Regions from separate parts of the Pseudoalteromonas sp. T1lg21 genome, predicted to be linked through region 1. Evidence: predicted binding sites of a transcription regulator. Region 1 holds the regulator's gene; the other holds the start of a gene.
The links. Region 1 encodes NrdR, which represses ribonucleotide reductase genes. Its sites were predicted from a motif close to AAACACNANATNTNGTGTTT; they were not measured.
Positions count from the first base shown of each region.

Region 1 (11,374 bases):
CTTGCAACCAGCTCAGAAGCTCTATCTAGGTTACTAGTAAGTAGGCTCGTACTTTGTTTAGCATCATTAATAAATTCTTCAAGGGCTTTTGGTGACAGGGTTTTATCCTTGTAAGCCGCTTCAATTTGGTCCAAGCGTTCTTGTAAGAATGACGTCGCAGTAACACCAATCCCGATAGGTGTATTCACATCATGCGTAATACCCGCTACTAAACCGCCTAATGCAGCCATTTTTTCTGAGCCAACTAAACGTTCTTGCGCCATATTTAGTTCATCAAGGTAGCGTTGTAACTCTGTTTGTTTGGTGATGAGCTCTTGTTCAGTTTGCTTACGTAAATCGATTTCTTCAGTCAGTGTTAGCTTTTGTTTTTCAAGCTCATATTTTTGCTGCTGCAAGTCCATCATTGCTTGGCTTAAGTTTGATGTTTTGCGCGCCACTTCTTGTTCTAACTGTAAGTTATGTTGGTCGAGCTTTTCATTGCTTATCAATAATTCTTTTTGTGTATGTTCGAGCTCTTCACGGTAAAGTACCACCTTATCGATTAGCCGGTTGAAAGACTCTTCCATTACTTTAAGCTCGTTGTGCTCAACGGTATGGATCTGAATATGGCGACCTTCTAAGTCGTTTAATTCAAGATCTTCAATTTGTTCTGTAAATTCTGCTAATGGCTCGGTTAAGCGTTTTCTAAATGCCAGTAAGAAAAGAATGATCAAAAAGGTGGTTTTGATCATCGCATTACCAATTAAAAAGTAGATAGAAATCATGATGCGGCTAAATACCACTTCACGACTTGAGAATAAGGTTACGTCACCGACTTGGGTTGTTTTACCAGAGAATTCAAAAATGAGTGGGAATGTATAACCGAATAAACCTGACGGCGTATCTTCGATAATCGCTTCTTCTTGCACTAACTGCTGACTGTAAAGCTCATGGATATCTAGCGAACGGCCTAGTTGTGAAAGCACTTCGCCACTGTCATCACGTACAATAATGCCTTCAATCATAGGGATCGCTAATAGGCCTTCAGCTGTCGTAATGGTTTGTTTATCGTTCAACTCCCAAATAGCGCGGGTTAAACTACGGCTAAATGTTTTTTGTAAAGTCGTTAACTCGTCACGAATGTAATCTTTGGTATTAACGTACTCAGCAATAACTTGTCCACAGGTCACTACAAAAGTAAGTAAAAAGTAGACTGAGAGTACATTTGTTAATAATTCTTTTGACAGGCTTTTTTGTAGCATGGAATATCCATAGCTCCTTGGTGACAATTGTAATACATTCAGCTAGTTCTAAAGTTAGCTAATAAATGGTTAAAAAGAAATAAATATATCCTTTTTTACTGGAACATTTATAAATTGTTAGTATTTTTTGAAAAAACTTAACCTTACTGCGCTTGAAAAAGTGTGTTATAAATTTATTTCATCTTTAATTTAGCCTTTTTTAATGTTGTATTTGCTACAGCGAAGATTTTTATTTCATGAATAATCCTAATTTTTCAGTACTAGTCTGTGATGATTCAAATATTGCCCGTAAGCAGGTAGTACGCTGTTTAGGTGATTGCTTGGATGCAGATATTCAGCAAGCTACCAATGGCCGAGAAGCTCTTGCGCTACTTCGTGAGCAAAATTTTGATCTACTGTGCTTAGATTTAACCATGCCTGAAATTGATGGCGTTGCAGTGCTCGAAACGATTAAAGCAGAGAAAATAGAGTGCTTCGTAATAGTGATTTCGGCTGATATTCAGGCTGAAATGAAACAAAGAGTAGTAAAATTGGGTGCTATTGACTTCATCGATAAACCGATAGATCTTGTGCGTCTTAAAGCAACTTTGCATAAATTTGGTATTCATTAATCTTTTATATAACGCAAACGCATAATTTATCTTTTCTTTAAGGGTTGACAGGCTGGCTATAATTAAGGCAGTCTACAGTCTATGAAAACATTTAATCACGCAACGACCATTATTATTACAACCATCATCCTTACGGGATAGTGGCATAGGTCGGTGCAACAAATTTATAGGCCTGTGTTCACTAGAACACAGGCCTTTTTCGTTTATGGAATGAGGAAACATAAATAATGCGAGTATTAAAATTTGGTGGGTCATCCTTGGCCGACTACGCATGTTTGCAACAGGTAGCTCAGTTAGTTAAAGAAGAATTACGCGATGAAATGTTGTTAGTACTGTCTGCACCAGGTGGTATGACAGATTCATTAGTTGCATTAGCAAGTGCTGCAGAGCAGGGGCAAGAGTTTAGTGAGCAATGGCAAGCTTTGGTTGCACGTTGTGAGCAATTAAAAGCTGCTGTCGAAGCTGATTTTGGTCAGGTAGCAAGTTGGCCTAATCTTAGTGAACTTAAGAATAAACTAGATGGTGTTGCACTTTTAAAGTGTTGTCCAGACCAAGTGCGTGCTTATGTTATCAGCTTTGGTGAACGCGTTAGTGTTGCTTTAATGGAGTGCATGCTTAAAGAAAGTAATGCTCGTTATTTAGAAGCAACAGACTGTATTGCATCAGTGGGTGGCTACATTGATGCTGAAGCAGACTTGAATGCTAGTAAGCTACGTTTTCAAGAAGCCTTAAAAGCAGCACCAAGTACTATTTATATCATGCCGGGTTTCACTGCTGCCAATGAGCAAGGTGAGCTAACAACACTTGGTCGTAATGGTTCAGATTACTCAGCTGCGATTGCTGCAGCGTGTTTAGAAGCCGACGTATGTCAGATCTGGACTGATGTAGATGGCGTTTACAATGCGGATCCGCGCTATATCAAAAAAGCCTCTAAAGTTGATTCATTATCCTATAAAGAAGCAATGGAGCTTTCTTACTTTGGTGCAAAAGTATTGCACCCGAAAACGATTTTACCTTGTGCTAAAGCAGGCGTGCCGTGTGAGATCAAAAATACTCATAACCCACGTGCTGAAGGTTCTGTGATCAGCAACGACAGTGTATCGAACGAACCTGTTAAAGCGCTATCAAGCTTACAAAACCTGGCTATGTTGACGGTGTCTGGTCCAGGTATGAAAGGCAAAGTGGGCATGGCGTCAAAAGTATTTAATGCGCTGGCACACGACAATGTTTCAATTGTGCTAATCACTCAATCTTCGTGTGAGTTTAGTATCAGTTTTTGTGTTCACGAAAGTGATTTAACGCTCGCGCTTGAAGCGCTTCAAGTTGCTTTTGAATTGGAATCACAAGCCGGTTTAATCGAACCAGTTCAAGTACAACGTAACCTTGCTATTGTCACTTTAGTGGGTGATAACATGCGTGCGCACAAAGGCTTAGCTGCTAAGTTCTTTGCCTCATTAGCACAAGCCCAAGTTAACATTGTTGCTATTGCACAGGATTCAACAGAAAGCGCCATTTCAGCGGTTATCGACGGTGAGTTATGCAACGACGCGGTGAAAGTGTGCCATGAGAACTTCTTTACTCACATTCCTTCAATCGATGTGTTTTTACTTGGCTGTGGCTTAGTCGGCCAAGAACTTATCCAGCAGTTAAAGCGTCAACAAGCATGGCTTGAAAAACGTAACATTAAACTGAACTTATACGGTGTAGCTAACTCAAGACAGCTTTATCTAGATAGCGAAGGCATTGCTTTTGATGGCTGGCAAGACAAACTAGCCGAGTCAGAGCAGGCATTTGATTTAAATCTGGTTGAGCAATTTGTTAAACAAAATCACTTAATCAATCCAGTGATCGTAGATTGTAGCTCAGCCGATAAACTTGCTGCGCAATATGTTGATTTCTTGAATGCAGGTTTCCATGTCGTTGCTGCAAATAAAAAAGCCAATACTAGCTCGTATGCTTACTATCAAGATTTAGTTGCAGCGACACAAAAGAATAATCGTAAATTTTTATACGAAACAAACGTAGGTGCCGGCTTACCGGTTCTTGATAATCTGAAATCGCTATTTGGTGCCGGTGATGAACTTATTAAGTTCAGCGGTATCTTGTCTGGTTCATTATCGTATATGTTTGGTGCGCTACAAGATGGTTTATCACTTAGCGAAGCAACGTTAAAAGCGAAAGAAAGTGGTTTTACTGAGCCAGATCCGCGTGATGATTTATCAGGTACTGATGTGGCTCGAAAACTACTGATCATTGCTCGTGAATCGGGTCTTGAGTTAGAACTAAGCGATATCGAAGTTGAATCTGTTTTACCAAAAGGGTTTGCAGAAGGTGATTCTGTAGCAGATTTTATGGCAAAACTACCATCACTTGATGCACAGTTTAACGACCGCATTCAAAGCGCTGCAAGTGAAGGTAAAGTACTTCGTTATGTGGGCACTATTGAAAACGGTCAATGTAAAGTAGGCATTGAAGCTGTAGATAGTAGCCATGCTCTTTACGATATCCGTGACGGTGAAAATGCACTGGCCATCTTAAGTCAATATTATCAACCTCGTCCGTTTGTGATCCGTGGTTATGGCGCAGGTGCTGAAGTAACGGCTGCAGGCGTATTTGCCGACATTTTAAAAACGTTAACGCGTTAGGAGCTGGTCATGATCCGTGTATATGCACCCGCTTCAATCGGGAATTTTGCTGTCGGCTTTGATGCTTTAGGTGCTGCGCTAGCACCTATCGATGGCACCTTATTAGGTGATGTTGTTGAGGTGAGTGCCGCTGAGCAAGATACTTTTGTTTGCTCTGGCGACTATGCCCATAAACTGCCTGCTAATGCTGAAGAAAACTTGGCTTATCAATGTTTAATTCATTTTAAAGAACACGTTGCGCCGACTATGCCAGCGGTAAAACTTGAGCTGAAAAAGAACCTACCAATTGGTTCTGGTTTAGGTTCAAGCGCGTGTTCTGTGGTGGCTGCGTTTGCAGCCCTTGATAAGTTCGCTGAAACGAATTTATCTCAAGAGCAACTTATCGAGTTGATGGCTGATTTTGAAGCTATTGTTAGTGGCGGCCGTCATTACGATAACATCACACCATGTTACTTGGGTGGCTTGCAATTAACTGGTGAACTTATTCCGAACAAGTCAATTTCGTTACCCGTTGATAATCAATGGTATTACGTAGCGGCTTTTCCAGGTTTTTCACTGAATACCGCAAAAGCGCGCTCAGTACTGCCAAAGCAATTATCAATGCATGACAGTGTTGAGTTTGCACAGCGACTTTCTGCGTTTAGTAGTTTATTACTAACAGGTCGCTTTGATGCAGCGCTCTCCATTATGAGTGATGAAATAGCCGAGCCACATCGTGCACCGCTTATTCAAGGCTTTGCAGAAGCTAAAAGTGCTTTACCTGAGTTTGGCGCAGAGATAGTCAGCATTTCGGGGGCTGGGCCAACATTATTTACCGTGTGTAAGAGCCTTGAAGCTGCACAAAAGTGTGCAGCGTGGCTGAATGATAATTACATCAATGAGCAGGGCTTCTGCCACATCTGTCAACTAGATCAGCTTGGCACACGACAGCTTTAAAGAATTTAAGGAATAAACATGCAATTACATAATTTAAAAGATGAAACACAACAGGTGTCGTTTGTTGAAGCGGTAAAAACGGGTTTAGGGCGTAATCAAGGTGTATTCTTCCCTAATAGTCTTACGCCAATTCAAGATATTGATGCGTTACTTGATTTAGACTTTGTTAGCCGTAGCAGCAAGATTTTATCACACCTTATTGGTGACGAGCTTCCTGCCGATACCGTTGCAAAGATGGTGCAAAATGCCTTTAACTTTGATGTGAAATTAGTTGAAGTAGAAAAAGACATTTATTGCCTTGAATTATTTCATGGCCCAACGCTTGCGTTTAAAGACTTTGGCGGCCGTTTTATGGCTGAATGTCTTGCGCAATTTAATCAGGGCGAAAAAGTCACGATTTTAACGGCTACATCAGGCGATACAGGGGCGGCGGTTGCCCATGCCTTTTATAATAAGCCTAATATCGATGTCGTGATCTTATACCCAAAAGGTAAAATTTCATTAGCGCAGCAAAAACTATTCACTACTTTAGGTAATAACATTCACTGCTATGCGGTTGATGGTAGCTTTGACGATTGCCAAAGTATGGTAAAGCAAGCCTTTTTAGACGACGAAGTTAAACAAAAGCTTGGTCTAAACTCAGCAAACTCAATCAATATCAGTCGTTTAGTTGCACAGGTGTGCTATTACTTTGAAGCGATTGCTCAATTACCAAAAGAGCAGCGCAGTAAAGCGCATATCTCAGTACCTAGTGGTAACTTTGGTAATGTGTGTGCCGCGATGATCGGTGCTGTGCTCGGTATGCCAGTAGCGAAATTAAGCGCTACCACTAACCAAAACGACACAGTGCCACGTTTCTTACAAAGCAAAGAGTGGGCGCCAAATGACACCCTTGAGTCGTTATCCAACGCTATGGATGTAAGTAAACCGAATAACTGGCCTCGTGTACAATTTATGCTAGATAACGAGTGGTTTAGCTATGATGACTTTTATTCGAGCTGTGTAGGTGAAGAAGAAACAAAAGAGGTGATGAAAAAAATTCATCAAACTGGTTACATCGCAGAGCCTCATACTGCAATTGCTTATCAGGGCTTGAAAGAAAATCTAGCTGATGGCAGTGCAGGTATCTTTTTAGCGACTGCACACCCAGCTAAATTCAAAGACAGCGTAGAGCAAATTTTAGACATCGAATTGCCTATGCCGAAACCACTGGCAGATGCATTAGCAAAACAGTGTTTAGCAGAAGATATTAAGTTTGATTATCAATTGCTTCGCACTGAGCTGTTAAATAAATTAGTATAACAGCAAGTAAAGAGCGGCTAAGCCGCTCTTTTTAATGCAGTCTTTAAGTGAAGCCTTTAATGAAGTAACGAATGACTATGACGGTTTAAAACCCGCATACTTAGAATGACCCCAGCCGCAATACACAGCAAAATGCTGATCACAGAGACGAGTTCATTTTGTGTCCATTGCATCAAAGTGAATGCCGAAATAAAAATAATAAAAGGTTTAAATTCATAGTAATAGCGAAGTTTTTTTTGTTTAACTCGTTGGCTTGAATGATCGGTTCTTCTGGCTTCAGAACGCATCCGCCAAATGTTAGCACCTAATAAAAATAAGATGACACCGATTAATGTAGGCACATAATCATTGGCTAATGTGATACAACTGATGCCGAGAAAAAAGTATCCGTAGGGGACTAATTCGTATATTGGTTTAGCTAACATGAACTTATACCATCCTTCATATTGACCAGTCCTATAAGCTTAGTTTGCCCCTATAAAAACGCAATGTAACAGGGCTATTTTTTGTTGAAATAACATTTTAAAAAGCTATGAAATGTTTTAAATTCATAAATTTTTATTATGTATCAATAAAAAAATATCATTATTAAAACACTGTGAAATAAATTCAATCCCTGTTTAAATATGTTCATCTTTACAAGATAGGCAAAAGTGCGTTTTAAGCGTACAATACAGCCTTCAAAAAAACACCATACACGTTGCCTTAGGAGACCCCATGTTAGAACGTAGCATGAATATTTCGGATTTCGATCCAGAGTTATTTGCAGCCATCACTAAAGAGACGGCTCGTCAAGAAGAGCACATCGAACTGATCGCGTCTGAAAACTACTGTAGCCCACGCGTACTTGAAGCGCAGGGTTCTCAGCTTACCAACAAATACGCTGAAGGTTACCCAGGCAAACGTTACTATGGCGGTTGTGAGCATGTTGACGTTGTTGAGCAACTAGCTATTGACCGTGCAAACGAGTTATTCGGCACTGACTACGCTAACGTTCAACCACATGCGGGTTCACAAGCAAACGCAGCTGTTTTCCAAGCACTTCTTCAGCCACATGATACAGTACTAGGTATGAGCTTAGCTCATGGTGGTCACTTAACTCACGGTTCACACGTTAACTTTTCTGGTAAAACGTACAATGCAATTCAATACGGCCTAAATGAAGAAACAGGCGAAATTGATTACGCTCAAGTTGAAGCACTTGCATTAGAGCACAAGCCAAAAATGATCATCGCTGGTTTCTCAGCATATTCAGGCGTTGTTGACTGGGCTAAATTCCGTGAAATCGCTGATAAAGTAGGTGCATACTTATTCGTAGATATGGCTCACGTTGCTGGTCTTATCGCGGCTGGTGTATACCCAAGCCCAATCCCTCACGCACACGTTGTTACAACAACAACTCACAAAACATTAGCGGGTCCTCGTGGCGGTCTAATCGTTTCTGCATGTGGTGATGAAGAGATCTACAAAAAGCTAAACAGTGCTGTATTCCCTGGCGGTCAAGGTGGTCCTTTATGCCACATCATCGCTGCTAAAGCGGTTGCTTTCAAAGAAGCATTACAACCAGAATTCAAAGCGTACCAAGCACAAGTAGTTAAGAACGCACAAGCGATGGTTGAAGTACTACAAGAGCGTGGCTACAAAGTTGTTTCTGGTAAAACAGACAACCACTTATTCCTTCTTGACCTAATCGATAAAGATATCACAGGTAAAGATGCTGACGCTGCACTAGGTAACGCAAACATCACTGTTAACAAAAACTCAGTACCAAACGACCCTCGTTCACCGTTCGTAACGTCTGGTCTTCGTATTGGTTCTCCGGCTATTACTCGCCGTGGTTTCAAAGAAGCTGAGTCAAAAGAGCTTGCTGGCTGGATCTGTGACGTACTAGACAACATCAACGATGAGTCTGTACAAGCAGAAGTAAAAGAGAAAGTTAAAGCTATCTGTAAAAAATTACCAGTTTACGCTTAATTACTGGTTAAACCGTAATTAAGATAACAATAGCGTTGTTTTTTGCTATTATAAAGGCCGCTTACTAAGCGGCCTTTTTTTGTTTTTTATAAACGGAAGTTGAACCTTATGCATTGCCCTTTTTGCACAGCAAAAGATACCAAAGTAATTGATTCTCGACTTGTTGGCGGTGGTCATCAAGTGAGACGTCGACGTGAATGTAACGAATGCCATGAGCGCTTTACCACCTTTGAAGGCGCTGAACTTGTTATGCCAAGAGTCATCAAGCAAGACGGTAGCCGTGAACCATTCAATGAAGACAAGTTACTGAATGGCTTGCATCGGGCTTTAGAGAAACGCCCAGTCAGCACTGAGCAGGTCGACGAAGTCGTTAACATCATTAAATCTCAACTTCGTGCCACGGGTGAACGTGAAATCTCTAGCCATTTGATTGGTGAGTGCATCATGGAATCTCTGAAGAAACTCGACAAAGTGGCCTACGTACGCTTTGCTTCGGTTTATCGTTCATTTGAAGATATTCGCGAGTTTGGTGAAGAAATCGCTCGTTTAGGTGATTAATCATGTCATTTACAGAGCTTGATATTGCTTATATGGCGCGTGCCATTGAGCTTGCTAAACACGGCCGTTTTACTACGACGCCAAATCCTAATGTTGGCTGTGTTTTGGTTAAAGATGGCGAAATAGTCGGTGAAGGGTTTCATCAATTAGCAGGGCAGGGCCATGCTGAAGTGAATGCCTTGGCTGTAGCTGGCGACAAAGCGAAAGGTGCTACTGCCTATGTCACTTTAGAGCCTTGTAGTCATTATGGACGAACTCCGCCTTGTGCCGAAGGTTTAAAAGCTGCGGGTGTTAGCAAGGTGATTGCTGCTATGGTTGACCCAAACCCTGCTGTGAGTGGTCGTGGCCTACAGATTTTAGCCGATGCTGGCATTGAGGTGACATCTGGTTTACTTGAGCAACAAGCGCGGGATTTAAACAAAGGCTTTTTAAAGCGAATGGAAACAGGGTTGCCATATGTAACCTGTAAAATGGCGTGCAGTTTAGATGGTAAAACCGCACTCAATAATGGCCAAAGTAAATGGATAACAGGTCCTAAAGCGCGCCAAGACGTGCAAGCATTTCGTGCGCAAAGCTGTGCTATCTTAACCGGTGCAGACACCGTTATTAGCGATAATGCCAAACTTAATGTCCGTGTTGATGAGTTGCCATTTAGCATGCCGACCTCGTTGCCTTTACGCCAACCTACCCGAATCATTATTGACTCACAAAATAGGTTAACGCCTGAGCTTGCGTTATTCAGCATCGAGAGCCCGGTGATAATTTTTACCACGTCGCTTGATAATCAAACTAAGTGGCCTCACTTTGTTAAACACGAAGTAGTGCCAGCAGTTAATAATAAAGTTGATTTATCGGCACTTTTAAAGCGTCTTGCTGAACTACAATTTAATCACGTTTGGCTCGAAGCAGGTGCGACCCTCGCTGGCGTGTTTGCTGAGCAAGATTTAATTGACGAATACATTGTTTATATTGCCCCTAAGTTAATAGGTGATATGGGCAAAAGCTTACTAAACTTTGCAGAAGTCACCATGATGAGTGATATCACTGCACTGACCTTTACTGATACAGTGATGATTGGTGACGACATCCGCCTAACAGCGGTAAAAGCAAAGCAAGCCACACACATTGAAAATAAAGAGTAGCACTATGTTTACTGGAATTATTGAAGCAACAGGTAAAATTGTTGAACTAACACAAAAGCAAGGTGATCTAGCTATTCGTATTCAAAGCGCTAATTTGGATATGAAAGACGTCAAGCTCGGTGACAGTATTGCCACCAACGGTGTGTGTTTAACGGTTGTCGCTAAACATAGCGATGGTTTTAGTGCTGACTTATCAAACGAAACCATCAGCTTAACTGGGTTTGCTCATTACAAAAAAGGGCAAACAGTTAATCTTGAAAAAGCCATGCAACCTATTTCTCGTTTAGGTGGACACTTAGTGTCAGGCCATGTTGATGGTATTGCGACCGTTGAAAGTATCAGCCCTAATGCTCGTGCAACAGAGTACTGGCTAAGTACAGATAGCGATTTAATGAAATATATTCCGTACAAAGGTTCGGTGTGTATTGATGGCATTAGCTTAACGGTCAACGAGGTCGAGCAAAATAGCTTTAAGTTGACGATTGTTCCGCATACTGCTGAGCAAACTACGATTGCAGAATTTCAGGTGGGGACTCAGGTGAACTTAGAAGTTGACCAGATTGCTCGCTATTTAGAGCGCCTAATAAAAGGGGCCGAACAACCTTCCCGTTCAGACATATCAATGAGCTTGCTCGCACAAGCTGGCTTTATTAAATAAGTACAGATACGTCACTATTAATCATACTCTCATGGGCACATTATGAATTTACACAGCGCGCAAGAAATTATCGATGACATTAAAGCCGGTAAAATGGTTATTTTAATGGACGATGAAGACCGAGAAAATGAAGGCGATTTAATTATCGCAGCAGAGCACATTAGTGCTGATGCTATCAATTTTATGGCAACACATGGTCGTGGTTTAATTTGTTTAACAATGACACAAGAGCGTTGTCAGCAGTTAGATTTGCCGTTAATGGTGAAAAATAACGGGGCTGCTTTTTCAACTAACTTCACCATGTCGA
Region 1 is NZ_PQBX01000001.1:373,656-385,029, forward strand. Features, by position in the region: gene C2M25_RS01705 (sensor histidine kinase) at 1-1,241, opposite strand, end outside; gene C2M25_RS01710 (response regulator) at 1,478-1,852, shown strand; gene thrA (bifunctional aspartate kinase/homoserine dehydrogenase I) at 2,080-4,497, shown strand; gene thrB (homoserine kinase) at 4,507-5,433, shown strand; gene thrC (threonine synthase) at 5,452-6,735, shown strand; gene C2M25_RS01730 (hypothetical protein) at 6,792-7,160, opposite strand; gene glyA (serine hydroxymethyltransferase) at 7,453-8,709, shown strand; gene nrdR (transcriptional regulator NrdR) at 8,818-9,267, shown strand; gene ribD (bifunctional diaminohydroxyphosphoribosylaminopyrimidine deaminase/5-amino-6-(5-phosphoribosylamino)uracil reductase RibD) at 9,270-10,409, shown strand; gene C2M25_RS01750 (riboflavin synthase) at 10,414-11,067, shown strand; gene ribBA (bifunctional 3,4-dihydroxy-2-butanone-4-phosphate synthase/GTP cyclohydrolase II) at 11,110-11,374, shown strand, end outside.

Region 2 (11,374 bases), on a different contig from region 1:
CTTTAAATAGATACTCAGCCCAATCTTTTTCTTGTTCAGCGGCCTCTTTAAACATCTGGATCGCTTCTTCACGGCATTGTGCAGCAACGATTGCCATTTCTGGGTCGTCTTTACCTTCTTGCATGATGTTTAAGATGTGTTGCGTACCAGATAAGTGCAATGCTTCATCACGCGCGATTAGCTTGATGATTTTTGCATTACCTTCCATTAATTCACGTTCTGCGAACGCAAATGAACAAGCAAAACTAACGTAGAAGCGAATCGCTTCAAGAATGTTAACCGACATCATCGCAAGGTAAAGTTGCTTTTTAAGATCAAAAAGGTTGACCTTAACTTCTTCACCGTTGATCACATGTTTACCTTCACCGTACAGGTTGTAAACAGAAATCATGTTGATTAAGTCATCGTAGTATTTAGTCACGGCATCCGCACGCTCACTGATTTTCTCGTTACTTACGATGTCATCAAAGATAAGCTCTGGCGATTGCGTCACGTTACGAATAATGTGCGTGTATGAACGGCTGTGAATGGTTTCACTGAATGCCCATGTTTCTATCCATGTTTCAAGTTCAGGAATAGACACAATTGGTAGTAACGCAACGTTAGGCGAGCGACCTTGTACACTATCAAGTAATGTTTGATATTTTAAGTTACTTAAAAAGATGTGTTTTTCGTGCTCTGGTAACGCTTGGAAGTCAAGACGGTCTTTACTTACGTCAACCTCTTCAGGGCGCCAAAAGAACGATAATTGTTTTTCAATTAGCTTCTCGAAGATAGGGTACTTTTGTTGGTCGTAACGTGACACGTTTACCGTTTGGCCGAAAAACATCGGTTCTTGTAATTGGTTATTATGATTTCGGCTAAAAGTTGTATATGACATAGTGATTACTCAAAAAACAGTCAGGACAAAGCGGGCTAATGAGCCCGCTTTTGTTATGTTATTAATTTAATTAGATTTTACAAGCGCCGCCTGCACAACCATCATCTTCCACCTCTGGTGTTAGCTCATCTTGAGCATCCGATGCACCGTCACGCGTGTTGTGATAGTACAGGGTTTTAACACCAAGTTTGTAAGCAGTCAGTAGGTCTTTTAATAGCACCTTCATAGGTACTTTACCGCCTTCGTACTTAGATGGATCATAGTTCGTGTTAGCAGAAATCGTTTGGTCAACGAACTTTTGCATAATACCAACAAGTTGTAGGTAACCATCGTTTGAAGGAATATCCCACAGTAGCTCGTAGTTATCTTTCAGATTTTCATAATCTGGCACTACTTGCTTTAAGATACCATCTTTACTTGCTTTAACGCTGATATGACCACGTGGTGGCTCAATACCATTTGTTGCGTTAGAGATTTGTGATGATGTCTCTGAAGGCATAAGGGCAGATAGCGTTGAGTTACGCATACCGTGCTCTTGAATGCTTGCACGTAATGAATCCCAATCTAAGTGAAGTGGTTCATTACAGAACTGATCTAGGTCACGTTTGTAAGTATCTGTTGGCATAATGCCTTGAGAATACGTTGTCTCGTTAAATTTAGGACACGCACCGCGCTCTTTTGCTAACTCATTTGATGCTTTCATTAGATAATATTGAATTGCTTCAAATGTTTTGTGAGTTAGTGCGTTTGCGCTGCCATCTGAGTAACGCTTACCATTCTTCGCTAAGTAGTAAGCAAAGTTGATTACACCGATACCTAGCGTACGACGACCCATTGTTGCGTTTTTAGCTGCAGGAACAGGGTAATCTTGGAAATCAAGTAAGTTATCAAGGGCACGAACAGCAAGTTCAGCAAGCTCTTCTAATTCATCTAATGACTCAATAGCACCTAAGTTAAACGCTGAAAGCGTACATAGTGCAATTTCACCTTCTTCATCCATTACATTGCTTAGCGGCTTAGTCGGTAATGCAATCTCTAAACATAAGTTAGATTGACGAATTGGCGCCACAGTCGAGATGAACGGGCTGTGCGTATTACAGTGGTCAACGTTTTGTAAGTAGATACGACCTGTGCTCGCACGCTCTTGTGCGAACATTGAGAATAACTCAATCGCTTTAATACGCTTTTTACGAATAGACTCATCTTGTTCGTACTTAACATATAGCTCATCAAATTTGGCTTGATCTTCAAAGAACGCATCGTATAACCCCGGTACATCTGACGGGCTAAATAATGTGATGTAATCGTCTTTGATTAAACGGCTATACATTAATTTGTTGAACTGTACACCGTAGTCAAGGTGACGAACACGGTTGTCTTCAACACCACGGTTATTCTTAAGCACAAGTAAGTTTTCAACTTCTAAGTGCCATAGTGGGTAGAATAGGGTTGCTGCGCCGCCACGTACACCACCTTGAGAACAGCTTTTAACTGCTGTTTGGAAGTGTTTATAAAACGGGATACAGCCAGTGTGGTACGCTTCGCCGTTACGAATTGGGCTACCTAGCGCACGAATGCGACCGGCATTAATACCAATACCTGCACGTTGTGAAACATACTTAACAATCGCAGACGATGTTGCATTGATAGAATCTAGGCTATCACCACATTCAATTAATACACATGAACTGAACTGACGTGTTGGCGTACGTACACCTGCCATAATTGGTGTTGGTAATGAAATCTTGAATGTCGATACTGCATCGTAAAAACGCTTGATGTAATCAAGACGTGTCTCTTTTGGATAATCAGAGAATAAGCTTGCAGCCACTAAGATATATAAAAACTGTGCACTTTCGTAAATTTCGCCAGTAACACGGTTTTGAACTAAATACTTACCTTCAAGTTGCTTAACAGCAGCGTAGCTGAAGTTTAAGTCACGGTTGTGATCGATGTAAGCATCTAACTCGTCAATTTCTTGCTCGGTATAATCAACTAATAGGTGTTGATCATAACGCTTGTCTTCAACTAATTTCGTGATGTGATCGTATAAGCGTGGTGGCTCAAATTGGCCATATGCTTTTTTACGTAAATGGAATACAGCTAAGCGAGCAGCAAGGTACTGGTAATCAGGCGTATCTTTAGAGATCTGATCAGCTGCAGCTTTGATGATAGTTTCATGAATGTCGTCGGTGCGAATGCCGTCATAAAATTGAATATGAGATTTTAATTCAACTTGTGAGACAGACACATTATCAAGACCTTCTGCGGCCCAAGCGATCACGCGATGGATCTTATCTAGATCAAGTGACTCTTTACGGCCGTCACGTTTGCTTACAGATAGCTGTTGGTTCATAGTTTTGCCTGTATTCCTTGGGAAATTATAGTTGTAAAGACAAAGGTATTCTTTATGTAATTATTATTATTAAACACCAGAGAACTAATTGAATAACATTTAGCCACAATATCTGGTGTTGTTTAAATTGCAGATCACAAGATAGTGTGGTCTGCGCTGTTTTGCAAGGGATAGAATTGCCCCATTTTGTGGATAACTATTGGATAAACGCTTTGTGTTAGTAACCATTAACCTTTGAACATTCATAGACGACGAAATTTGTAGAAATCAACAAAAGATCCAGAAAATTTACCGTAATTAAAAATAAATTTTGACTGTTTTTTTTATCATCAAAGAATGTTCAAAAGTAAATCAGATCACAATATATGGTGTTTTAGATATTAAATAACACTATATATGGTTAAAGCCATCAATTGGCGAGTGCCAATTAAAATCCGCTTGCCAGCCAAGCGCAGCGTCGACACTGGGTATGTAACCCCATAACGCCGTGGCGCTGTACATATTCGCAGCCTTTGCCGCTTGAATATCACGCTCAGCATCACCGATATATAAACAACGGCTCGGATCAACCTCTAAGATTTCAGCGGTATGGAGAAGTGGATCCGGCGATGGTTTTGCCACAGCTAATGTATCACCACTGACAACAGCCTGGGCATTACTTAATGACGGGATTGCTTGCACTAAAGGTTCAGTTAAAAAGCCGGGCTTATTGGTCATAATGCCCCACTTAATATTGTTTTGCTCAAGTGCAATTAAAAGCTGTTCTATGCCATTGAAACATTTACTGTGTACAGCAATATCTTCGGCGTAGTAGTCAAGAAGCTGCTGGCGCAAGGCGAGCTGTTCAAGTTCAGGCCATTTATCACCAAAGCCCACTTCTAATAATGCATTTGCACCGTTAGAAGCAGCAGGGCGATAAACATGCTCAGCAACAGGCGCCACATTGGCGTCTGCTAACACTCGGTTTAATGCACCACCTAAGTCATCCGCGGTATCGAGTAGTGTGCCATCCAAATCAAAGATAAAAGCATCAAAATCGATAGAGGGTGCTTGCACACCACTCATCAGGCTAGTTTCTCAAAGTGGAGGATGTAATTAACACTTACATCATCATTTAAGCTGTATTGCTTTGAAAATGGGTTGTAGTTAAGGCCAGTACTGGCTCTTACTTTTAGACCCGCTTCTTCAGCCCACGCAATAAGTTGTGCAGGTTTGATAAACTTTTTGTGGTCATGGGTACCTTCAGGCACCATTTTTAATAGCTTTTCAGCACCTACGATGGCAAACAAATAAGCTTTTGGTGTTTTATTTAGTGTTGAGAAAAACACATCGGCGCCCGGTTTAGCAAGCTCAGCGACAGCGCGGATAATAGAAGCTGGATCTGGAACATGCTCAAGCATTTCCATACAGGTCACAACATCAAAGCGAGCAGGGTGCTCAGCAGCAAACTGTTCTGCAGGTACCTTTATATAGTCAACAGGCACGCCTGTTTCTAAACTATGTAATTTAGCAACGGTTAAAGGCTCTTGGCCCATATCGATGCCGGTTACTTTTGCGCCCATACGCGCCATACTTTCACTTAAAATGCCGCCACCACAGCCAACATCTAAAGTTTCCTTATCAAATAAGCCGCCCACTTTATCAGCGACAAAATCCAAACGCAGAGGATTTATTTCATGAAGGGGTTTGAACTCTCCGTCGCGGTCCCACCAACGTTCAGCGATGGCTTCAAACTTTGCAATTTCTGCATTATCTACATTTTGATGCTCGGTCATAAAAAACTTCCTCGTTAATCTGAGGCCATTATATAGGGGGAAATTAATAAATCGCAAAGATTTAGCGCCTGTAAATCTAAATAAATTGTGATAGCATGGTCTGGAAATAATAACTAAAGCTCTTAAGACGGCGGTTTGCCTCTTAATGAGTCAATACTGAAGGAATGTGAAATCAAATGACTGATCTCGCCAATGAAATTCTGCCAGTCAATATTGAAGATGAATTAAAAAATTCCTACTTAGATTATGCAATGAGTGTAATCGTAGGACGTGCATTGCCAGACGTACGTGACGGCTTAAAGCCAGTTCACCGCCGCGTTTTATTCGCAATGAACGAACTCAATAATGATTGGAATAAACCTTACAAGAAATCAGCACGTGTTGTTGGTGATGTAATCGGTAAATACCACCCACATGGCGACAGCGCGGTATATGACACCATCGTTCGTATGGCGCAGCCTTTCTCATTACGCTATATGCTTGTTGACGGCCAAGGTAACTTTGGTTCTGTTGACGGTGACTCTGCGGCAGCAATGCGTTATACGGAAGTCCGTATGGCGAAAATGTCACATGAATTATTAGCTGACTTAGAAAAAGAAACGGTTGATTACGTACCTAACTACGATGGTACTGAGCAAATTCCTGACGTATTACCTACAAAAGTACCTAACTTATTAGTGAACGGTTCTTCAGGTATCGCGGTTGGTATGGCAACAAACATTCCGCCTCATAACTTAACAGAAGTTATCAATGGCTGTTTAGCGCTTATTCAAAACCCTGATATGTCAATTGCTGACCTTATTGAATATATCCCAGGTCCGGATTTCCCGACTGCGGCGATTATCAATGGTAAAAAAGGCATTGAGCAAGCGTACCTTACAGGTCGTGGTAAGGTATATATCCGTGCTCGTGCTGAAATCGAAGTTGACGAAAAAACCGGTCGTGAAACAATCATCGTTCACGAAATCCCTTATCAAGTTAACAAAGCACGCCTTATCGAAAAGATCGCAGAGCTTGTTAAAGATAAGAAGATTGAAGGTATTAGCGCACTACGTGACGAATCAGATAAAGACGGTATGCGTATCGTTATCGAAATCAAACGTGGTGATGTTGGTGAAGTAATCTTAAACAACCTATATGCACAAACTCAGTTACAAACTGTGTTTGGTATGAACATGGTTGCACTTGATAATAACCAACCTAAGTGTTTCAACTTAAAAGAAATGCTTGAAGCGTTTATCATTCACCGCCGCGAAGTGGTAACACGTCGTACAGTATTTGATTTACGTAAAGCCCGTGACCGCGCTCATACGCTTGAAGGTTTAGCAATTGCCCTTGCGAATATCGACCCAATTATCGAACTTATTCGTAAGTCACCAACACCAGCAGAAGCAAAAGCTGCATTAACAGCACGTTCTTGGGAACTAGGTACTGTTAAAGCAATGCTTGAAAAAGCAGGTGAAGATAACGTAGCACGTCCTGATTGGTTAGCCGCTGATTTAGGTATCCGTGACGGTCAGTACTATTTATCTGAGCAACAAGCACAAGCTATTCTAGACCTACGTTTACACAAATTAACGGGTCTTGAGCACGAGAAGATCTTAGACGAGTACCAAACACTTCTAGATCTAATTGCTGAGCTTTTACACATTCTTTCAAGCCCAGAGCGTCTAATGGAAGTTATCCGCGACGAGCTAGTAGAAATCAAAGAGCAATATGGTGACGAACGTCGTACTGAAATCAGTGCAGCTGCTCACGATATTAGCCTTGAAGACCTAATCAATGAAGAAGACGTTGTTGTAACGCTTTCTCACGAAGGTTACGTTAAGTATCAACCATTAACTGACTACGAAGCACAGCGTCGTGGTGGTAAAGGTAAATCAGCAACGAAGATGAAAGATGAAGACTTCATCGAACGTCTATTAGTTGCCAATACTCACGATACAATTCTGTGCTTCTCAACGGCAGGTCGTTTATATTGGTTGAAAGTATATCAATTACCATTAGCAAGCCGTGCAGCGCGTGGTAAGCCAATTGTTAACTTATTACCACTTGAAGCTGATGAGCGTATCACTGCTATCTTACCAGTACGCGAGTACGAAGAAGATAAATACATCTTCATGGCAACGGCATTTGGTACAGTTAAGAAAACACCGCTTACAGCATACAGCCGTCAACGTGCGAGCGGTATCATCGCTGTTAACCTAAATGAAGGCGATAGCCTAATTGGTGTTGATATCACTGATGGCACGAATGAAATCATGCTATTCACTGATGCTGGTAAAGTTGTTCGCTTTAAAGAAGCAGAAGAATCAGAAGTTGTTGATGAAAACGGTAACCCAGTTCTAGATGAAAATGGTAACCCAGAAATCCGCTTCAAAGGTGTACGTCCAATGGGCCGTACAGCAACAGGTGTTCGTGGTATTAAGATGGCTGACGACCAACGCGTTGTGTCGTTAATCGTACCTAAGTCAGATGGCGCAATCTTAACTGTGACAGAAAACGGTTATGGTAAGCGTACTGCACTTGAAGATTACCCATCGAAGAGCCGTGCAACACAAGGTGTTGTATCAATCAAAGTAAGCGAGCGTAATGGCGCTGTGGTTGGTGCAGTACAAGTTGACGAAAACGACGAAATCATGATCATCTCTAATCGCGGTACACTTGTTCGTACGCGTGTAAACGAGGTTTCTACGGTTGGTCGTAATACTCAGGGCGTTATTTTGATACGAACTATTGACGAAGAGCAAGTAGTTGGTTTACAACGTATCGAAGAAATCGAAGTTGATGAGCTAGAAGCCATCGAAGGCGAGGCCGTTGAAGTAGTCGATACAAATACTGAAGAAACGGGTGATAACCCACCTTCAGAATAACATTGATTTAAAAAGCGGCTTCGGCCGCTTTTTTTATCCGCACTATAATTACTGGAATGAGGCAAAGTAATGACTAAATATAATTTTTGTGCAGGACCGGCAATGTTACCGCCGGCAGTTATGCAAAAAGCACAAAAAGAGTTTATTGATTGGCAAGGTTTAGGTGTTTCTGTGATGGAAATCAGCCATCGCAGCAGTGACTTTTTAGCACTAACCGCCAAATGTGAAGCAAGCTTACGCCGCTTAATGAATATTAGCGATGAGTTTGAAGTGTTATTTATGCACGGTGGTGGCCGTGGTCAATTTAGTGCGGTTCCTTTGAACCTTCATCTTGATGGTAAGCCTGCTGTGTACTGTGAAAACGGTGTATGGTCTAAAGGTGCCACTGAAGAAGCTGCAAAATTCACGACTGTTCAAAGCATTAATGTACGTGATGATGAACAGCAAAATGGCCAGTTTTCTATAAAACCAGCGAGTAGCTGGGAATTACCTGCGGATGCGTCATACATTCACTATTGCCCGAATGAAACTGTCGACGGCATAGAAATTTTTGAAGTACCTAAACACCCATCTGCACCGATTGTGGCTGATATGTCATCGACTATTTTATCGCGCGAGTTTGACGTAAATCAGTTCGACTTAATTTACGCGGGTGCACAAAAGAATATCGGCCCGTCTGGTTTATCGATTGTTATTGTTCGTAAAACGCTCCTTGAGCGTGAAGGTCTTGCAAAGCCGGGCATTCTTGATTACGCCTTAGAAGCAAAACAAGGCAGCATGTATAACACACCACCGACATTTGCGTGGTACTTAGCTGCTGAAGTGTTCGAATGGCTTGAAGCAAACGGTGGCGTTAAAGCGATGGAAGAGCAAAACATCGCAAAAGCAGAACTACTTTATAACTTTATTGATAGTTCAGCGTTTTATAGCAATAAAGTTGCTAAACATTGCCGTTCACGTATGAACGTGCCGTTTTGGCTAAATGATGAATCACTGAATGATAAATTCATTAGTGAATCAAAAGAAGCTGGCCTATTAGCCCTTGAAGGCCACCGCATTGTGGGTGGCATGCGCGCGAGTATCTACAATGCGATGCCGCTTGAAGGTGTTCAAGCGTTGGTTGATTTTATGGATAAATTCGCCAAGGAGAACAGCTAATTATGGAACAGCTTCGTCTTGAACCTATCTCTAAAGTAAATGGCAGTGTGACACTACCTGGCTCAAAAAGCTTATCAAACCGTATCTTGTTACTAGCCGCACTGGCAGAGGGTACAACGGTTGTTGAAAACCTACTAGACAGTGATGATATTCGCCACATGCTAGGTGCGTTAAAACTGCTAGGTGTGAATGTTACGCTAAATGAAGACAAAACAGTGGCAACTGTAGAAGGTGTTGCTGGTCAATTCAAAACGCCAAGTGAGCCACTGTTCTTAGGTAATGCTGGTACGGCTTATCGTCCTCTTACAGCGGTGTTAGCGGCGGTAGAAGGCGAATACCAGCTAGTGGGTGAGCCACGTATGGAAGAGCGCCCAATCGGCCATTTGGTTGATGCTCTGCAAGCACTTGGCGGTGATGTTGAATACCTTAAACATAAAGACTATCCACCACTGGCCATTAAAGGCGGCAAAATCAATGGTGGACAAGTTGAAATTGATGGCAGTATTTCAAGTCAGTTCTTAACTGCACTATTAATGGCAGCGCCATTATTTAATGGTGACACAGAAATTACCATTAAAGGCACGCTGGTATCAAAGCCTTACATTGATATTACCCTTGATGTAATGCAGCGTTTTGGTGTGACAGTAAGCCATGATAACTACCAAACATTTTACGTTAAAGGCTGTCAGCAGTACCAAGCACTTGAGCGTATTATGGTTGAAGGCGATGCTTCAAGTGCCTCTTATTTTGTTGCGGCGGCTGCAATAGCGGGCGGCGAAATAGAAATTAATGGAGTAGGTGCGGCATCAGTTCAAGGTGACATTGGTTTTGCCAAAGTGATGGAGCAAGTTGGCGCTAAAATTGATTGGTACGATGAAAAGCTGGTGGTTCGTAAAGGCGAGCTGAACGCAGTGGATATTGATGCTAATGCAATTCCTGATGCGGCAATGACGCTGGCCACTGTTGCGTTATTCGCAAAAGGTAAAACAGCAATTCGTAACATTTATAACTGGCGCGTAAAAGAAACAGATCGCTTGTATGCCATGGCGACTGAGCTTCGCAAAGTCGGTGCAGAGGTTGTTGAAGGGGAAGATTTCATCGAAATTACACCACCTGAGACATTCAACGATGTCGCGATTGACACCTATAACGATCACCGCATTGCCATGTGTTTTGCAATGGTTGCCGTTGGCGGAAAGCCAATAACCATTAACGATCCTAAGTGTACATACAAAACTTTTCCAACGTTTTTCAAAGTACTAGAGTCTGTCTCAAGTCAATAAAACAGAAGAAAATATAAAAAGTTACATTCTAAATGCGGATCTATTTCAAGAACTGGCGTATAATGTCGCGGTTTTATTTTGGTGTGCATTGCAGGAGGTTATAAATGCAGGCGTTATCAATGCCCGTAATCACCATCGATGGCCCAAGTGGTTCAGGTAAAGGAACTGTTTGTCGCTTGTTAGCCGAGAAATTAGGTTGGGATGTATTAGACAGCGGTGCGATTTATCGTGTGCTGTCACTTGCAGCGCTTCATCATCAAATTGAATTAGATAATGAAGATGCGCTAGTGCCGCTAGCTGCAAACTTAGATGTACAGTTTTTGGTCGATAGCCAAACACACACATCTAAAATTGTCTTGGAAGGCGAAGACGTCACAACCACAATTCGTAATGAAGAAGTCGGTGCTGCGGCATCTAAAATTGCTGCATTACCACGGGTGAGAGAAGCATTATTACGTCGTCAACGTGCGTTTCGTACTGAGAGCGGCCTAATTGCCGATGGTCGTGATATGGGCACGGTTGTGTTCCCAGATGCACCATTAAAGATTTATTTAACCGCAACGGCTGAAGAGCGTGCTCGTCGTCGCTTTGCTGAGTTGAACGAACGCGGTCTTGATGTTACACTAAGTGGTCTACTAGAGGACATAAAAGCTCGCGATCACCGTGATATGACACGTGAAGTTGCGCCGCTTGTTCCTGCAGAAGACGCCATTGAAATCGATACTAGCGAGTTCAATGCATTGCAAGTGTTTGATAAAGTTGTAACTTTAATCGACGAAGCCGTACTTGCAGGTAAGCTTCCAAAAGCTAAAAGTAATTTATTAAGGTGCCGGCAGGAAGCCAGTGCTATTTTAACAACCCCATGCAGCATGGTTGCTAATTGGTTATTTAATTATTTAGAGACGTATAATGTCAGAAAATTTTGCGCAGTTATTTGAAGAAAGCCTAAAGGGTTTTGAAGCAGAGCAAGGCTCTATCGTTAAAGGTACAGTTATCTCAATCGAGAACAACATCGTACTTGTTGATGCTGGTCTTAAATCTGAGAGTGC
Region 2 is NZ_PQBX01000004.1:349,215-360,588, forward strand. Features, by position in the region: gene nrdB (class Ia ribonucleoside-diphosphate reductase subunit beta) at 1-880, opposite strand, end outside; gene nrdA (class 1a ribonucleoside-diphosphate reductase subunit alpha) at 951-3,236, opposite strand; gene C2M25_RS04105 (HAD family hydrolase) at 3,627-4,301, opposite strand; gene ubiG (bifunctional 2-polyprenyl-6-hydroxyphenol methylase/3-demethylubiquinol 3-O-methyltransferase UbiG) at 4,301-5,011, opposite strand; gene gyrA (DNA topoisomerase (ATP-hydrolyzing) subunit A) at 5,188-7,884, shown strand; gene serC (3-phosphoserine/phosphohydroxythreonine transaminase) at 7,954-9,042, shown strand; gene aroA (3-phosphoshikimate 1-carboxyvinyltransferase) at 9,045-10,325, shown strand; partial or broken gene cmk ((d)CMP kinase) at 10,430-11,131, shown strand; gene rpsA (30S ribosomal protein S1) at 11,235-11,374, shown strand, end outside.
Region 2: a site for NrdR is predicted at 3,338-3,357, ahead of nrdA (class 1a ribonucleoside-diphosphate reductase subunit alpha). Genes of this name have one in related genera too.